DNA from 2 places in the Luteimonas sp. TWI596 genome. Region 1 is predicted to be linked to the other one. Evidence: riboswitches for the same ligand, from Rfam matches in the RefSeq annotation. Region 1 holds a riboswitch; the other holds the start of a gene.
The links. Region 1 has a riboswitch for cobalamin ahead of metE (5-methyltetrahydropteroyltriglutamate--homocysteine S-methyltransferase). Riboswitches for the same ligand answer to the same signal wherever they lie in the genome.
Positions count from the first base shown of each region.

Region 1 (7,785 bases):
CGACTGCATCTGGCCGAGCGTGCGCCGATCGATTTCGCGCCCTACTACGGCATCGGCGAGCGCCGTGACCGCATCTGGCGCACCACTTGGCTCGGGCTGGCGCCGTCGCACGACGGTGCCGACGCTGGCGATTGCGGTGCGCTCTGAACGATGCGTGCGATGCGCAAACAAGTTTCTGTGGCGGGAGAACATAGGCCGGGCGCATGGCTCGCGGCGCATGCGTCGCGCAGACTGCCCCGGACCTGCGCTGTCGCGTTGAATGGATATCGGACGAGATGACGGATTCCCCTTTCGCCCATGGTCGCGCTGGCGCGCCCGGCCCGTTGAGCGGCGTTCGCGTGCTCGACCTGAGTGCCTACATCGCCGGCCCCTACGGCTGCGCGCTGCTGGCCGACCAGGGCGCGGACGTGATCAAGGTCGAGCCGCCGGATGGCGACAACCTGCGCAACTACCCCTCCACGCTGGCCGCCGAGAGCCGGGCGTTCCTGGGCATCAATCGCAGCAAGCGCGGCGTCACCCTCAACCTCAAGGCCGACGACGACCGCGCGGTGCTCTACCGGCTGGTGCGCGAGGCCGACGTGCTGGTGCACAACTTCCGGCCCGGCGTGCCGGAGCGGTTGGCGATCGATTTCCCGACACTGTCGGCGATGAACCCGCGGCTGATCTACTGCGCGGTCACCGGCTACGGGGAGACCGGCCCGTTGAAGGACAAGGCCGGTTACGACCAGGTGCTGCAGACGATGACCGGTATCTGCACCCTGCAGGGCAAGCGCGGCGGGCCGCCGGAGCTGGTCTACGGCTCGGTGGTGGACTACTACGCGGCCGCGCTGTTGGCGGCCGGGGTGTCGTCGGCGCTGTACGAGCGTGAGCGCAGTGGCGAAGGCCAGTTCGTCGGCGTCTCGCTGCTGCGCAGCGCGCTGGCGATGCAGTCCGCACGCATGGTCTGGGCCGAGGGCGAAGCGCTCGACATCGGCCGCGACATGCGCTCGGGCGGGGTGACCGGGCTGCATCCCACGCGTGCGGGCTGGCTCTACATTTCGGCCAATACACCGCGGTTCTGGCAGGCGCTGTGTGCGCTGACCGGGCTCGAGGCGCTGGCCGCCGATCCGCGCTACGACACTGTGCGCAAGCGTGCCGAGCATGCGGACGAAATCCTGCCGCAGTTGCACGCGGCGCTGGCCGCGCGCGATGCGGTGGACTGGGAGGCGCATTTCGGCGATGCCGTGCCGTGCGCGGCCGCGCGTGCGGTCGAGGACATGTTCGAACATCCGCAGGTGCTGGCCGAGGGCATCGTCAGCACGATCGCGCATCCGACCCTGGGCAGCTACCGCGGCGTCGCCCAGACGATCCGCTTCGGCCGCACGCCGGGGCCTGCCCCATTTGCCGCGCCCACGCTGGGCCAGCATTCCGAGGCGGTCAGGGTGGCCCTGGGCGCCGTGGGACGCGACAATGGCGATTCCGCCTGAGCGGCGGTCACGTCCCAACCCGAGGTGTTCATGTCCGCTGCCGCATCCAAGCTCGACCAACTGCGCACGATGTCCGTCGTCGTCGCCGATACCGGCGATGCCGACGCGATCGCGCGGCTCAAGCCGGTCGACTGCACGACCAACCCGACGCTGGTGCGCAAGGCGCTGGACCTGCCGATCTACGCCGAGCTGATCGAGCATGAGCTCGAGCGCGCGCGCGGGCTCGACGGCGATGCCGATGCCGTGGTCCGCCAGGTCGTCGACCGCCTGACGATCGGCGTCGGCCGCAAGCTTGCCGGCCTGGTGCCGGGCCGGGTGTCGACCGAGGTCGATGCCGACCTGTCGCACGACACCGAGGCCACGCTCGCCAAGGCGCGCCAGTTCATCGACATGTACGAGGATGCCGGTGTCGGCCGCGATCGCGTGCTGATCAAGATCGCCGCGACCTGGGAAGGCATCCGCGCCGCGCAGCAGCTGCAGCGCGAGGATATCGACTGCAACCTCACGCTGATCTTCAACCGCAGCCAGGCGATCGCCTGCGCCGAGGCCGGCGTGTTCCTGATCTCGCCGTTCGTCGGCCGGATCCTCGACTGGCACGTCGCGCGCGGCGAGGTGCCGGCGACGATCGACGACGATCCGGGCGTGCGTTTCGTGCGCGATGTCTATGCCGAGTTCAAGCGTCGCGGCTCGCCGACGGTGGTCATGGGCGCCTCGTTCCGCTCGACCGCGCAGATCGAAGCGCTGGCCGGCTGCGACCGGCTGACGATCTCGCCCGACCTGCTCGAAGCGCTGGATGCCGAGCACGGCCCGCTGGCGCGCGCGCTGACGCCGGGCAAAGGCGATGGCCGGATCGACCCGCCGGTCGACGCTGAACGCTTCGCGCGTGATCTCAAGGCCGATCCGATGGCCGACGAGAAGCTGCGCGACGGTATCGCCGCGTTCGCCAAGGATCTCGCTGCGCTGCGCCAGACGATCGCCCAGCGGCTGCAGGCCGGCTGAGATGCGCGTCCGGCGCGCCGTGGGCGTGCTGGCGGCGCTGTTGGTCGCCGGCTGTGCCGGCGGCCCGCAGTCCACGGCGGCCGCGCCGGTGGTCGTGCCCGAGCATCGCCCCGGGGTGAGCATCGGCTACCTCGATGCGCCCGGCTTCGACAGCCGCGCATTGCTGCCCGCGCCGCCGGCGCCCGATTCGGCCGCGCGGGCCCTCGATGAGGCCATCGCGGCGCGTGCGCTGTCCCTGCGCGAGACCCCGCGCTGGCGGCAGGCGGCGATCGACGCCGACCTCGACTTTCCCCGGGCGGCCGACCTCTACGCCTGCGCGCTCGGCGTGCCGATCGACACGACCCACACCCCGCACCTGGTGCGGTTGCTGCGGCGCAGCCTCGCCGACGCCGCGATCGACGGCCGCGCCGCCAAGCTGCACTGGCAGCGCCGCCGGCCGTTCCTGGCCAACGGCGCGCCGGTGTGTACGCCAGGCGAGGCCGCGCAGCTGCGCGACAGCGGCTCGTACCCGTCGGGCCACACCGCGATCGGCTGGACCTGGGCGCTGGCGCTGACCGCCGTCGCCCCCGATCGCGCCGATCCGCTGCTGCAACGCGGACGCAGCTTCGGCGAGAGCCGACTGGTCTGCAACGTGCACTGGTACAGCGACATCGTGCAGGGGCAGGTGGTCGGCGCCGCGACCTTCGCGCGGCTGCAGGCCGAACCGGCGTTCCTGGCCGACCTGGCGGCGGCGCGCGACGAGGTCGCCGCCCAACGTGCGCGCGGCGCCCGGCCCGAGGGCTGCGACGCGCAGACCGCCGCGTTGCGCCTGTCGCCGCTGCCGGCCGCCGACGATCGCTGAGGCCGGCGAGCTGCGCGACAATGGCCGCGCGATGAGTACGACACCTGTCCCAGACCCCGATCCGCGGCCCGAACCGCCTGAGGCCCCGCTGCCGAGCGACTGCTGCGACAGCGGCTGCCCGATCTGCGTCTACGACCTGCACGCCGATGCGATGGCCGACTACCGCGCCCGGCTGGCCGCGTGGCGCGCGCGGCATCCTGGGGCCGACTGACGCGCGCGGCCGGGTTTACGCGACCGCTGCGAAGCGCGCAGCGTGCCGGGCCAGGAACGCGTCGGCCTCTGCGCGCAGCCAGGCGCCGACGGCGGCGACGGCCGGTGTGTGCGTGGTACCGGGCGCGGCCAGCAGGCGGAAGTCGTGGCCGTCGAGCGCGGGGCCGAACGGGGCCCGCAGCACGCCGTCTTCCAGGGCGTCGGCGACCAGGGCGACGCTCGCCAGTGCGATGCCTTGGCCGGCGATCGCGGCCTGGATGGCATGCGCTTCGTCGGAGAAGCCGAGTTCGCCGCCGTGCGTGTCCGGCAGGCCGGCGGTTCGGCACCAGCGCGGCCAGTCGGGGGTGTGGGCGTCCTGCAGTCGCCAGGCGTAGCGCAGCCGCGGCACGGTCGCCAGCGCCGTCGGGCCGGCCAGCGCCAGGCCGGGGGCGCAGACCGGAATGAAACGTCCAGGCAGCAGCGGCCAGGTTTCGACCTGCGGAGCCGGTGCGGGGCCGTAGCGGATCGCCAGCTCCGTGCCGCCGGCGGCCAGCCGGACCGGGTCGTCGGCTGCGTGCAGGTGCAGATCGACTTCGGGCGCGGCCGCAGCGAGCGCCGGCAGGCGTGGCAACAGCCAGCGGGCGGCGAAGCCCCGGGTCGTGCTCAGCGTGACCGCGGGGCGGCGCGTCTGCCGTTGCAGGTCGGCGACGGCGGTGGCGATGCCATCGAAGCCGCCGCGCACGCTCGGGTACAGGCGTTGCCCAGCCTCGGTCAGCCGCACCTGGCGTACTTGGCGTGCGAACAGCCGCAGGCCCAGCCAGTCCTCGAGCTGGCGGATGCGGTGGCTGACCGCGGTGGGCGTGAGCGACAGTTCTTCGGCTGCGGCCTTGAAGCTCTGGCGTCGGGCGGCGGCCTCGAACGCGCGCAGTGCGCTCAGCGGTGGCAGGCGGGCGGGGCGATCGTGCATGAGCGCAATTCATCCATCGGACGAGAAAACATCGTTTGTCGGGCTCTGGGCCGGCGCCAATCATGCCGGAGCGCCGCAGTGCGCATTCTCTCCCAGCTTCGCCAGGTGAATCATGCTCAGCTTGCTCCATCTCGACGGCAGTGCCCGTCCCGGTTGTTCGGGCGAGGTCCCGCACGGCTCCCATACCCGCCGGCTCGGCGCCCGTTTCGTCGCGCGCTGGCAACAGCGGCGCCCCGGTGATCGCATCGTCTATCGCGATCTCGCCCTGACGCCGCCGACCCATGTCGACGGACGCTGGATCCATGCTGCGTTCACGCCGCTGGCGCAGCGCACGCCGTGGATGATCGAGCGGCTGTCCGAGAGCGATGCGCTGATCGATGAGCTGCTCGGCAGCCCGCTCGTGGTGATGGGGGTGCCGATGTACAACTTCGGTATGCCCGCGCCGGTCAAGGCCTGGATCGACAACATCGTGCGCGTGGGCCGCACCTTCGGTTTCGATCGCGCGCGCGCCGGTGCGCCGTACTGGCCGATGCTGGCCGGTCAGGGCCGCCGCGCCGTGCTGCTGGGTGCGCGCGGCGATCACGACTATGACCCCGGTGGTCGCAACGCCGGCGACAACCTGGTCGAGCAGGGCGTGATGACGCCGCTGCGCTACATGGGCATCACCGACGTCGACCGGGTCGCGGTGGAATACGACGAGTTCGCCGATGCCCGGCTCGCGGCCTCGATCGCGCGCGCCGAGGCCGCGGTCGATGCGCTGGTCGATCGCCTTGCCGAACAGGCCGATGCGCGGGAGACGGCCGCCGCGGCCACGCCCGCTTGACCGCCCGTGCGGCCGGGGCTACCGTGTCGCCGCCAAGGTTCATCTCTTCATGCGAATGAAGCGATGATTAAAAGGGAAGCCGGTGCGCCGCATGGCGGCAATTCCGGCGCTGCCCCGCAGCGGTAACTGGAAACGACCCCCGTCAACGCACTGGCGCCCGTCCGGGCCGGGAAGCGACGGGCAGTAGGCCCACCACCTCGCAGGTGGCCCGTCCATGAGCCCGAAGACCTGCCTTGGCCGTGCGCACCGACAGGCGCGCACGTACGACCTGGGGCCTCCGCGGGGAGGTGCACGGGCATCGCGCCGCGCACGTCGCGGCCGGTCCCGCACGTCCGCACGCAGGCTCCGGTTCGCCCGAGGGGGCGAAGGTCGGCCGTGTGGCAGGCGGGCGCGCGCAGGCGCGGTGCACGCCATGCGGACCCTTCGTTCCTCAATCCCACGCATTGAGGACGCATCCACCATGACCGGCATCACCAATCTCGGCTTTCCCCGCATCGGCCGCAAACGCGAGCTCAAGCGCGCCGTCGAACGTCACTGGCGCGGCGAGGCCGACGCCGCGCAGTTGCAGGCAGTGGCGCGCGACCTGCGCCTGCGCCATTGGCGCCTGCAGCGCGAGGCCGGCGTCGCCACGCCGCCGAGCAACGACTTCTCGCTCTACGACCAGGTGCTCGACGCCGCCTTCGGCTTCGACGCGATCCCCGAGCGCTACCGCGCGCTGGCCGATGCCGATCCGCTGGCCGGTTACTTCGCGCTGGCGCGGGGTCATCAGCAGGACGGCATCGACCTGCATGCGCTGGAGATGACCAAGTGGTTCGACACCAATTACCACTACCTGGTGCCCGAACTGCAGGCCGGCCAGCGCTTCGCGCTGCGCGACGACAAGCCGGTGCGCGAGTACCTGGAAGCCAAGGCCGAGGGGATCGAGACCCGGCCGGTGCTGCTCGGGCCGGTCACGCTGCTGTGGCTGTCGAAGACCGTCGACGGCAGCGATCGCTTCGCGCTGCTCGATGCGCTGCTGCCGGTGTACGCCGAGTTGCTGGCACGCCTGCACGCCGCCGGCGCGGCCTGGGTGCAGATCGACGAGCCGGCGCTGGTGCTCGACCTCGACCCCGCGGTGCGCGCGGCCTTTGATCGGGCCTACGCCACGCTGGCGCAGGGCGCGCGGCCGAAGCTGCTGCTGGCGACCTACTTCGGCGCGCTGGACGACAACCTGCCGTTGGCCGCGTCCTTGCCGGTCGACGGCCTGCATGTCGATCTGGTGCGCGGGCGCGAACAACTCGATGCGGTGCTCGGCGCGCTGCCGGCCGGGCGCACGTTGTCGTTGGGGCTCGTCGACGGCCGCAACATCTGGCGCACGCGGCTGGACGATGCGCTGGTGCTGGCGCGCTACGCGATCGATGCGCGCGGCGACGATGCGGTCTGGCTGGCGCCGTCGTGCTCGCTGCTGCATGTGCCGGTGGACCTGGCGGGCGAGACCGCGCTGGATGACGAACTGCGTGGCTGGCTGGCCTTCGCCCGGCAGAAACTCGATGAACTGCGCCTGCTGGCCGAGGCGCTGGCCGATCCCGATGCCGCCGAGCCGGCGCTGGCCAAGGCGCGCGATGCGATCGCCGCGCGGCGCGCCTCGCCCCGCGTGCAGCGGCCGGAGGTCGCCGCGCGGGTGGCTGCACTCGACGCGTCCGCGTCGCGTCGCGCGACGCCCTATGCCGCGCGTCGGGCCGCGCAGGATGCGCTGCGCCCGCTGCCGCTGTGGCCCACGACCACGATCGGCTCGTTCCCGCAGACGCTCGAGGTCCGGGAGGCGCGTGCAGCGCACAAGTCCGGCAAGCTGAGCCAGGCCGACTACGATGCGTTCATCGCCGACCAGATCGCGCAGTGCGTGCGTGTGCAGGAAGACCTCGGGCTGGATGTGCTGGTGCACGGCGAGTTCGAGCGCAACGACATGGTCGAGTACTTCGGCGAGCAGCTCGATGGCTTCGCGTTCACCAAGAACGGCTGGGTGCAGAGCTACGGCTCGCGCTGCGTGAAGCCGCCGGTGATCTACGGCGATGTCGCCCGCCCGGCGCCGATGACCGTGCGCTGGTCGCGCTACGCGCAGTCGCTGACCCCGCGGCCGATGAAGGGCATGCTGACCGGCCCGGTGACAGTGCTGCAATGGTCGTTCGTGCGCGACGACCAGTCGCGCGCCGATACCTGCCGGCAGATCGCACTGGCCTTGCGCGACGAGGTGACCGACCTGGAGGCGGCCGGCATCGGCGTGATCCAGATCGACGAACCGGCGCTGCGCGAGGGCCTGCCGCTGCGGCGCGCCGATTGGGCGGCGTATCTGGACTGGGCGGTCGAGAGCTTCCGCATCAGCGCCTCGGGCGTGGCCGACACCACCCAGATCCACACCCACATGTGCTACTCGGAGTTCAACGACATCATCGAGGCGGTCGCGGCGATGGACGCCGACGTGATCTCGATCGAGACCTCGCGCTCGCGCATGGAATTGCTCGAG
Region 1 is NZ_JBDJMU010000015.1:73,988-81,772, reverse strand. Features, by position in the region: gene ABE487_RS12600 (beta-L-arabinofuranosidase domain-containing protein) at 1-147, shown strand, start outside; gene ABE487_RS12595 (CoA transferase) at 276-1,466, shown strand; gene ABE487_RS12590 (transaldolase) at 1,497-2,465, shown strand; gene ABE487_RS12585 (phosphatase PAP2 family protein) at 2,467-3,306, shown strand; gene ABE487_RS12580 (oxidoreductase-like domain-containing protein) at 3,338-3,517, shown strand; gene ABE487_RS12575 (LysR substrate-binding domain-containing protein) at 3,533-4,462, opposite strand; gene ABE487_RS12570 (NAD(P)H-dependent oxidoreductase) at 4,575-5,285, shown strand; cobalamin riboswitch at 5,304-5,536, shown strand; gene metE (5-methyltetrahydropteroyltriglutamate--homocysteine S-methyltransferase) at 5,746-7,785, shown strand, end outside.

Region 2 (7,785 bases), on a different contig from region 1:
CAGTGTCGGGCGACGCTTCAATCCAGGATGTCCCGCGCGCCCGACCAGCAGGTAGCGCTCGGTGAACATGCGGCGCCAGCGCAACGTGGGCGGTGCCTCGGCGTTGGTCAGGAACGCGAGGTCGACCTCATCTTGCGCCGTACTGGCGGCCATCTGGCCCGGTGGCCGTTGCACGACCGCCAGGCGCATCCCTGGCGCGGCGATCCGCAACGTGGCCAAGGCCGGGCGCAGGACCGTCAGTACGCTGTAGTCGAAGGCGGCGACGCGCCACGTCTGGCGGGCCTGGGCGGGCGTGAAGGGCGGGGCAGGCGCGACCGCCTGGGCCAGCGCCGCCAGCGACTGCCGCAGCGGCTCGCGCAGCGCATCGGCGCGTGCCGTCGGGCGCATGCCGCGCGGTCCTGGCAGCAGCAGCGGGTCGTCGAAGAAATCCCGCAGCCGTGCGAGCTGGGCACTGATGGTCGGCTGCGCCAGATGCAGACGCTGCGCGGCGCGGGTCACGTTGTGCTCGATCAGCAACGCGTCGAGTGTGCGCAGCAGGTTGAGATCGAGTCCCCGCAAGGTATTGCGCATGACGATACCTGGAATGGTGAGAATCCATTTCAACTATAGGATTCCCATCGCTACCTTGTGTGCATCGTCCTTGCGAGCCGCGCCGATGCATGTCCTGCTGGTCCACGCCCATCCAGAGCCGACCTCGATGACCCGTCGTCTGGTCGACATCTCGACCGACGTCCTGTCTGCGCAGGGTCACATGGTGACGCAATCCGATCTGTACGCGGCGCGCTGGAAGGCGGTGTTCGACGCCGACGACTTTCCCCATCGCCTCGACCCCGAGCGCTTGTCGTTCGTGGCCGAGTCGCGCCATGCCTTCGCTCATGATGGTCAGACGCCGGACGTGGTGGCCGAACAGCGCAAGCTGATGGCGGCCGATGCGGTGATCCTGCATTTTCCGCTGTGGTGGTTCGGCATGCCGGCGATCATGAAGGGCTGGATCGACCGGGTCTGGGCCTACGGGCTGGCCTATGGCTACGGCGATGCCGGCAACGCCCACCGGTACGGGGAGGGCGGGTTTGCGGGCAAGCGTGCATTGCTCGCGGTGTCGGTCGGCGGTCCCGAGGTGGACTACTCGCCCCGCGGCATCAATGGCCCGCTGGAACAGTTGCTGTTTCCGATCACCCACGGTGCTTTGTTCTTTCCGGGCATGCAGGTGCTGCCCACTTTCGCGGTCTACGGCGCGGGTGCGCTCGACGCGCAGGGCCTCGCGTCGGCATCCCAGGCGTGGCGGGCGCGGCTGGCGGGGCTGTTCGAGCAGGCGCCGATCGCGTTCCGGGCGCAGAACGGTGGCGATTACCCCGACCGCCACGTGCTGGCCGCGGAGGTCGCGCCCGGTCGAAGCGGGTTGATGGCGCATATCGCCGATTCGGATGCCCAAGCGGGATGCTGACCTGCGGCGGGCGGTGCCCGTCCGGCTGGGCAGCGTCCCCGCCTGCGCCGTGACCTCAGCGCGGACGCCCGATGAACGGCGTGCAGTGGAGGAAGTCGCCTGATTCGAGGCAATCGATCACGAAGCCAGCCACCTCGTCCCGGGTGACCGTGCGCAGTTGCAGCGACGGCGGGACGGACAGGGCGACCTGCCAGTCGCCGCGTCCACTGCGCGCGGTGAACGGCGCGGGCCGCACCAGCGTCCAGTCCAGCCCTGAGTCCTGGATCAGCGCCTCCTGGCGTTCCTTGTCGGCATAGCGGTGGCGAGTGACCAGCGGAAAGACGATGCGGTTGTACAGCCAGCCGCCGTGCCCGCGCGTCTCGCCCGCGCCCACGCCGGTGATCGCGATCAGGCGCCGCACGCCGCTGTCGCGCATCGCGGCGATCGCTGCACGGGTCGCATCAGAGAACACCGTCGTCGGCCTCGGGCTGGCGACGCCCAGGCTCATCACGACCGCATCGTGCGCGGGCATGCGTTGCGCCAGGAAGCGGGCGTCGTCGGGGCGGCCGACTACGATGTCGACGCCCGCTGTGGCGGTGAGCCGATCTGCCGACCGCGTTTGCGCCGTGACCCGGTGGCCGCGCGCCACCGCCTGCGCGACCAGCCGTGTGCCCACGCCGCCCGACGCGCCCATGACGAATACGCGCATTGCTGTCCCTGCCAAGCCGGTGCCGGCCGACAGTCTCGCAGATGCCGGGCGATGCGGCCGGGGGGGGGGGGGGGGGCGAGGCGGCCCGCCCCCCCGCGACCGGCACCGCGTCAGCGCGCGAGCGGCTGCCAGCGCAACGCCAGGCCGTACTCGCGCCCGGGCTGGCGGTACCACGCCACCGTCTCGTAGTCCTTGTCGAGCAGGTTGGTCGCCCGCGCCTCGAGCGTCCACGCGGGTGCGAACGCCCACGCCGCACGCAGGTCGAGGGTGCCGTAGCCGCCGACGCGCAGCGTGTTGGCGGGGTTGTCGTAGCGGCCGCCGGCGCCGCGCAGCGTAGTGCCGATGCGCAGGTCGCCAAAGCTGCGATCGATGTCGAGCCGGCCGCTGCTGCGCGCGCGTCGGGCGAGCAGGTTGTCGCGGTAGGTGCCCTGGCTGCGGTCGCGCGGGTCGACGTGACTCAACTCGGTCGACAGGTCCCAGCCGGCGAGGGTGGTCGCGAACGTCAGCTCGGCGCCACGGATGCGGGCCTCGTCGATGTTGCTGCCGCGACCGACATAGTCCGGCGGCGGGTAGACGAACACAATCAGGTCGTCGATGCGGCTCTCGAACACGTCGAGCGACCAGCGCCACTGGGCCGCCTGCTGCGAGATGCCGAGATTCACGCTTTTGGCGCGTTCCGGTTTGAGGTCCGGGCTCTCCGAACCGGGGAAGTACAGGTCGTTGAAGGTCGGGGCCTTGAAGCCGGTCCCGGCGCTGGCGGTCACGCGAAGGCCGTGGGCCAGCTCCATGCCCCAGCCCAGGCTGCCGGTGCCGTGGCCGCCGAACTGCTCGTTGTCGTCGTGGCGCAGGCTCGCCTGCAGGCGATGCGCGCCGAAGCGGCCGCGGTACTCGACGAACGTGGCGTAGTTGTCGCGCGCCGTCACCGCGTAGCGGGTGTCGCTGTCGACTTGGTCGGCCTGCCAGTCGAAGCCCAGGCTCAGGCCCTGGGTCGGCGCCAGGCCGAAGTCGGCCTGCACCGAGGCGGTGTCGCGGCGGGTGTCGATGCGGCCGACATGACTGCGCGTGCCGGTGTCGGCATCGCGGAAGGAGGTGCTCGACTTGTCGTAGGCACGGCCGGCCTGCGCGGTCAGGCGCACGACGTCCGAGGGCGCGTAGGTCAGTGTTCCGCCTGCCACCTGCTGCACGATGTCGGCCTCGTTACCGCCGAAGAGGCTGCCGTCGAACTGATTGAACGCGTCGGCATGCAAGGCATGACCTTCCAGCCGCAGCGCGTCGGTGAGCTGCACGCCGGCGCGCAGGTTCAGCGAACGGTTGCGGTAGCCGTCGCGGTCGGGCTCTTCGACGAAGCACCCCTGGAACAACGCCGACGAGCCGCGGCAGGCATCGATGCCGTCGGTGCGCTGGAACGCTGCATCGACACCGAACCAGCCCCGGCCGCTGCGGCCGCCGATGCCGGCGCTGGCTTCGCGCAAGCCGTGGCTGCCGGCGCCGATTCGTGCGTGCGGCGCAATCGCGCCGTCGTGGCGGCGGGTGAAGATCTGGATGACGCCGCCGATCGCTTCCGAGCCGTAGAGGCTCGAACGCGGGCCGCGTACGATTTCCACGCGCTCGATCTGGTCGACCGGCAGGTCCTGGATCGCCGGCATGCCGGCGGTCGCGCTGCCGATGCGTACGCCATCGACGAGCACCAGTACGTGGTCGGATTCGGCGCCGCGCAGGAAGATCGAGCTCAGCTTGCCCGGGCCGCCGCTGTTGCCGATCTGGATGCCGGCGCGGCCGCGCAGCAGCTCCGGCAGGTCGCGCGCCTGGCTGCGTTCGATCTCGTCGCGGTCGATGATCTGCGCCGGCACGAGGGTGTCGGCCAGCGCGGTCTGGGTGCGATTGGCGGTGACGAGCACGGCGTCGAGTTCGCCGGGAGCGGCGAGCGCCGACGGAGCGAGCAGGGCAGTGGCGATCGCCACGGTCAAGGTGCGGAACGGCATTGCGGTCTCCTTGCGCGCGCGCATCGAACGCGCGGCGGGCGGGCGAAGATCGCGGGAACGGGCGCACACGGACCGCCGTCCAGGCGCAAGGCGCACCCGGAACGTCGTCGCAATGCCCGCCGCATCGCAATCAGGTGGAACTTCGAGGCCGGTCTCCGGACTTGCGCGTGGGCGGTCTGAGCCCAGGCGTCGCGCCTTCCCGTGCACAGGGCACAGTGGCGAGAAGCGACGCTTGCACACGCTTACCGTTGCGGGGGCAGTGCCGGAATGGGGTTGCCTCGCGGCGCCCGCACCGGCTTCCCGTTTCAACCCAGGCAGGCCGGGTCACCGCGAAGCAGGCGCGATTGTACGCCAGCGCTCGTCCGGTTCAGCGTGCGTCGGGGTCGCCCGGCATCGCGTCGTCGCGATCGGCCGCGTCGTGCACGATCGTGGTGACCGGGCCGCCCGCGGTCCGTGCGCGCGGGTCGGGCAGTTGTGCGGTCGCCGCTTCGGCGGCCTCGGTCAGCTGCAGACGCCGAGCTTCGGGGACCTCCTGCCAGTGGCAGTCCAGCAGCGCGCCCTCGATCGAGTACAGCAGGTTGAGGCTGGGTCGGAAGCCGGCCCGGCGCACGCGCACGAAGGCCTCGACCGCGCCCGCTGCTTCGAGGTCCTCGCGCGTGCGCAGCCCCACCTGTCGCAGCCACGCCGCCGACTTCGGCCCGAGGTTGCGCAGCTTCGGCGCGCTCAACGCGCGTGCTCGACGTAGAGCCGTGCGAGCGCCTCCAGCCCGGCCTGATCGTCGGCGTCGAACCGGGCCGGCAGCGGACTGTCGAGATCGAAGACGCCGATCAGGCGGTCGCCGTCGACCAGTGGCACGACGACTTCAGACCGCGACGCAGCATCGCAGGCGATATGGCCTGCAAAGGCGTGCACGTCGTCGACCCGCTGGGTCTGCCGGGTGCGCGCTGCGGCGCCGCACACGCCCTTGTCGAGCGGAATACGCACACAGGCCGGCAGGCCCTGGAACGGGCCGACGACCAGTTCGGTCCCGTCGTAGAAATAGAAGCCGACCCAGTTGAGGTCGGGCAGGGCGTGGTAGACCAGCGCCGAGAGGTTCGCGGCATTGGCGATGGGGTCGGATTCGCCGTGCAGCAGAGCGCGGGCCTGTGCCGCGAGCGCGGCATACTGGTCGGCCTTGCTGCCGCTCAGAGGTGTGGATGTGAACATGTCGCGCAGTGTAGCAGCGGGGTCGCACCCGCCCGGCCGCGCCGTCGCTGGCGTCCCGATAGGCGCACCGGTATGAGCGCGCGCACGTGCCTGGTCACCGGGACCGATACCGGCATCGGCAAGACCCACGCCAGCGTGGCGCTGCTGCAGGCCTTGCGTGCCGATGGTCGCCGCGCGGTCGGCATGAAGCCGGTCGCCAGCGGCTGCGATTGGCAGGACGGTGGCTGGCGCAATGAGGATGCGCTGGCGCTGCAGGCCGCCAGCCGGCCCCGGCCGGCATACGCCGACGTCAACCCGGTGGCCCTGCCCGAAGCGACCGCGCCGACCCTGGCCGCACGCGCGGCCGGCGTGATCGTCGATGCCGCCGATCTGCACGCGGCGCACGCGCGGCTCGCCGCGGCGGCCGATGTGGTGCTGGTCGAAGGCGCTGGCGGCTGGGCTGCGCCGCTGGCCGAGGGCATCGAACATGCGGACCTGGCGCGGTGGCTGGGCGGCGCAGTGGTGCTGGTGGTCGGGCTCCGGCTCGGCTGCCTGAGCCATGCCCGGCTAAGCGCACGCGCGATCGCGGCCGACGGCTGTCGGCTTGTGGGTTGGGTCGGCAACCGGATCGATCCAGAGTTCTCGCGCGCAGACGACTATCTCGGCCTGCTTGCCGATGCGCTGCCGGCGCCGTGCCTGGGCGTGCTGCCGTTCGTCGGCGACGGGGGCAGCGCCGACGCGGGCGCCCTGGTGCTCGATCCGGCCTGGATCGACGCGCTGCCGCGCCGGCTCTGATCGAGGGCGTGGCATCCGCGGCATGCGCCGCGGATGCCCGACGTGCTCAGTGCCCCTGGGGCACCGGCGTCGCTGGGTTGCCGTCGTGCCCGTCGGCGTCCGTGGCGGCCACCGCGCCCCGGTCGTGGCTGTGGTCGCGCGCCAGCAGCAGGTAGAACGCCGGCAGCACGAACAGCGTGAACGCGGTGCCGATCGACATGCCGGCGGCGATCACCAGGCCCATCGAGAAGCGCGCCGCCGCACCCGGACCGCTGGCGATCAGCAGCGGCACCATCGCGAACACCAGCGCGGCCGTCGTCATCAGCACCGGTCGCAGGCGGATCGCGGCGGCCTGCTCGATCGCCTCGGCCTTGCTCAGACCTTCGTTGATCTGCAGCTTGTTGGCGAACTCCACGATCAGAATGCCGTGCTTGGAGATCACACCCACCAGGGTGACCAAGCCCACCTGCGTGTAGATGTTGATCGACATGCCGGGGAAGGCCTCGATGCCGGCGAACTGCAGGATGCCCGACACCAGGCCCAGCGCGTTGAGCACCAGCAGTGCGCCGCTGATCGCCATCGGCACGGTGATCAGCATGATCAGCGCATCGCGGAAGCTCTCGAACTGCGCGGCCAGCACCAGGAAGATGATCACCAGCGCGAACGCCAGCGTGATCAGCATCGTGGTGCCTTCCTGCTTGAACTGCCGCGACTCGCCGGCGTAGTCCACGCTGTAGCCCTGCGGCAGCACGTCGGCGGCGATCTCGTCGAGGACCCGCAGCGCCTCGCCCTTGGTCACGCCCGGTCGCGGCGCGAAGGTGATGCCCACCGCATTGAGCTGCTGGAAGCGCTTGAGCGACTGCGGCTGCGCGCTTTCCTTGAACGAGACCACCGTCGAGAGCGGGATCAGCTCGCCGCTGCGGGTACGGGTGTAGTAGTTGCCGAGTTGCTCGGCATTGAGCCGGTCGGCGCGCTGCACCTGCGGGATCACCCGGTAGGAGCGGTTCTGCATCGCGAAGCGATTGACGTAGCCGCCGGCGAGCAGCGCGCTCATGTCAGCCGCCAACGTGCGCATGTCGATGCCCAGCAGCGCCGCCTTGTCGCGATCGATCTGCACCTCCACGCGCGGCTTGTCGATCTTCAGGTCCTTGTCCAGGAAGATGAAGCGCCGGCTCTGCTGCGCGCGCGCGACGACCTCGTCGGCGATCTCCGACAGCTGCGCCAGCGAACCGATGCCGCCGATCAGGAACTCGCCGCCGCCGTCGCCGCCGGCCGAGGGCAGCGACGGCGGCACCAGCGCGAAGATGTTCAAGCCGGTGATCTCGGCAAGCTTGGGCTGCAGGTCCTGCTGCAGCACCTGGTTGGTCGAACGGTCGCGCTGGCTCCAGGGCTTGAGCACGAAGCCGCCCATCGCGCTGTTGCTGCCCCCCATGCCGCCGAAGCCGCCGTTGAACAGGAAGAAGTCGTTGATCTCGGGGATCTGATCCACGATGTCGGACATCTCTTCGGTGTAGCGCTCGACATAGTCCAGCGTGCTTGCCGCATCCGCGCTGCCGATCGCGAACACGAAGCCTTCGTCCTCCATCGGCGCCGGTTCCTTGGGCGCGCCGATGTACAGGAATGCGCACGAGACCAGCACCACCGCGCCGAAGGCCAGGATCACGCCGCGGGTCTGCAGCGCGCCGTGCAGGCGTCGCTGATAGCCGTGCTGC
Region 2 is NZ_JBDJMU010000008.1:8,344-16,128, reverse strand. Features, by position in the region: gene ABE487_RS07835 (LysR family transcriptional regulator) at 1-603, opposite strand, end outside; gene ABE487_RS07830 (NAD(P)H-dependent oxidoreductase) at 656-1,444, shown strand; gene ABE487_RS07825 (NAD(P)H-binding protein) at 1,500-2,132, opposite strand; gene btuB (TonB-dependent vitamin B12 receptor) at 2,243-4,114, opposite strand; cobalamin riboswitch at 4,243-4,461, opposite strand; gene ABE487_RS07815 (TfoX/Sxy family protein) at 4,482-4,841, opposite strand; gene ABE487_RS07810 (GAF domain-containing protein) at 4,838-5,320, opposite strand; gene bioD (dethiobiotin synthase) at 5,393-6,094, shown strand; gene ABE487_RS07800 (efflux RND transporter permease subunit) at 6,141-7,785, opposite strand, start outside.
Region 2: another riboswitch for cobalamin. It lies ahead of btuB (TonB-dependent vitamin B12 receptor); the one in region 1 lies ahead of metE (5-methyltetrahydropteroyltriglutamate--homocysteine S-methyltransferase).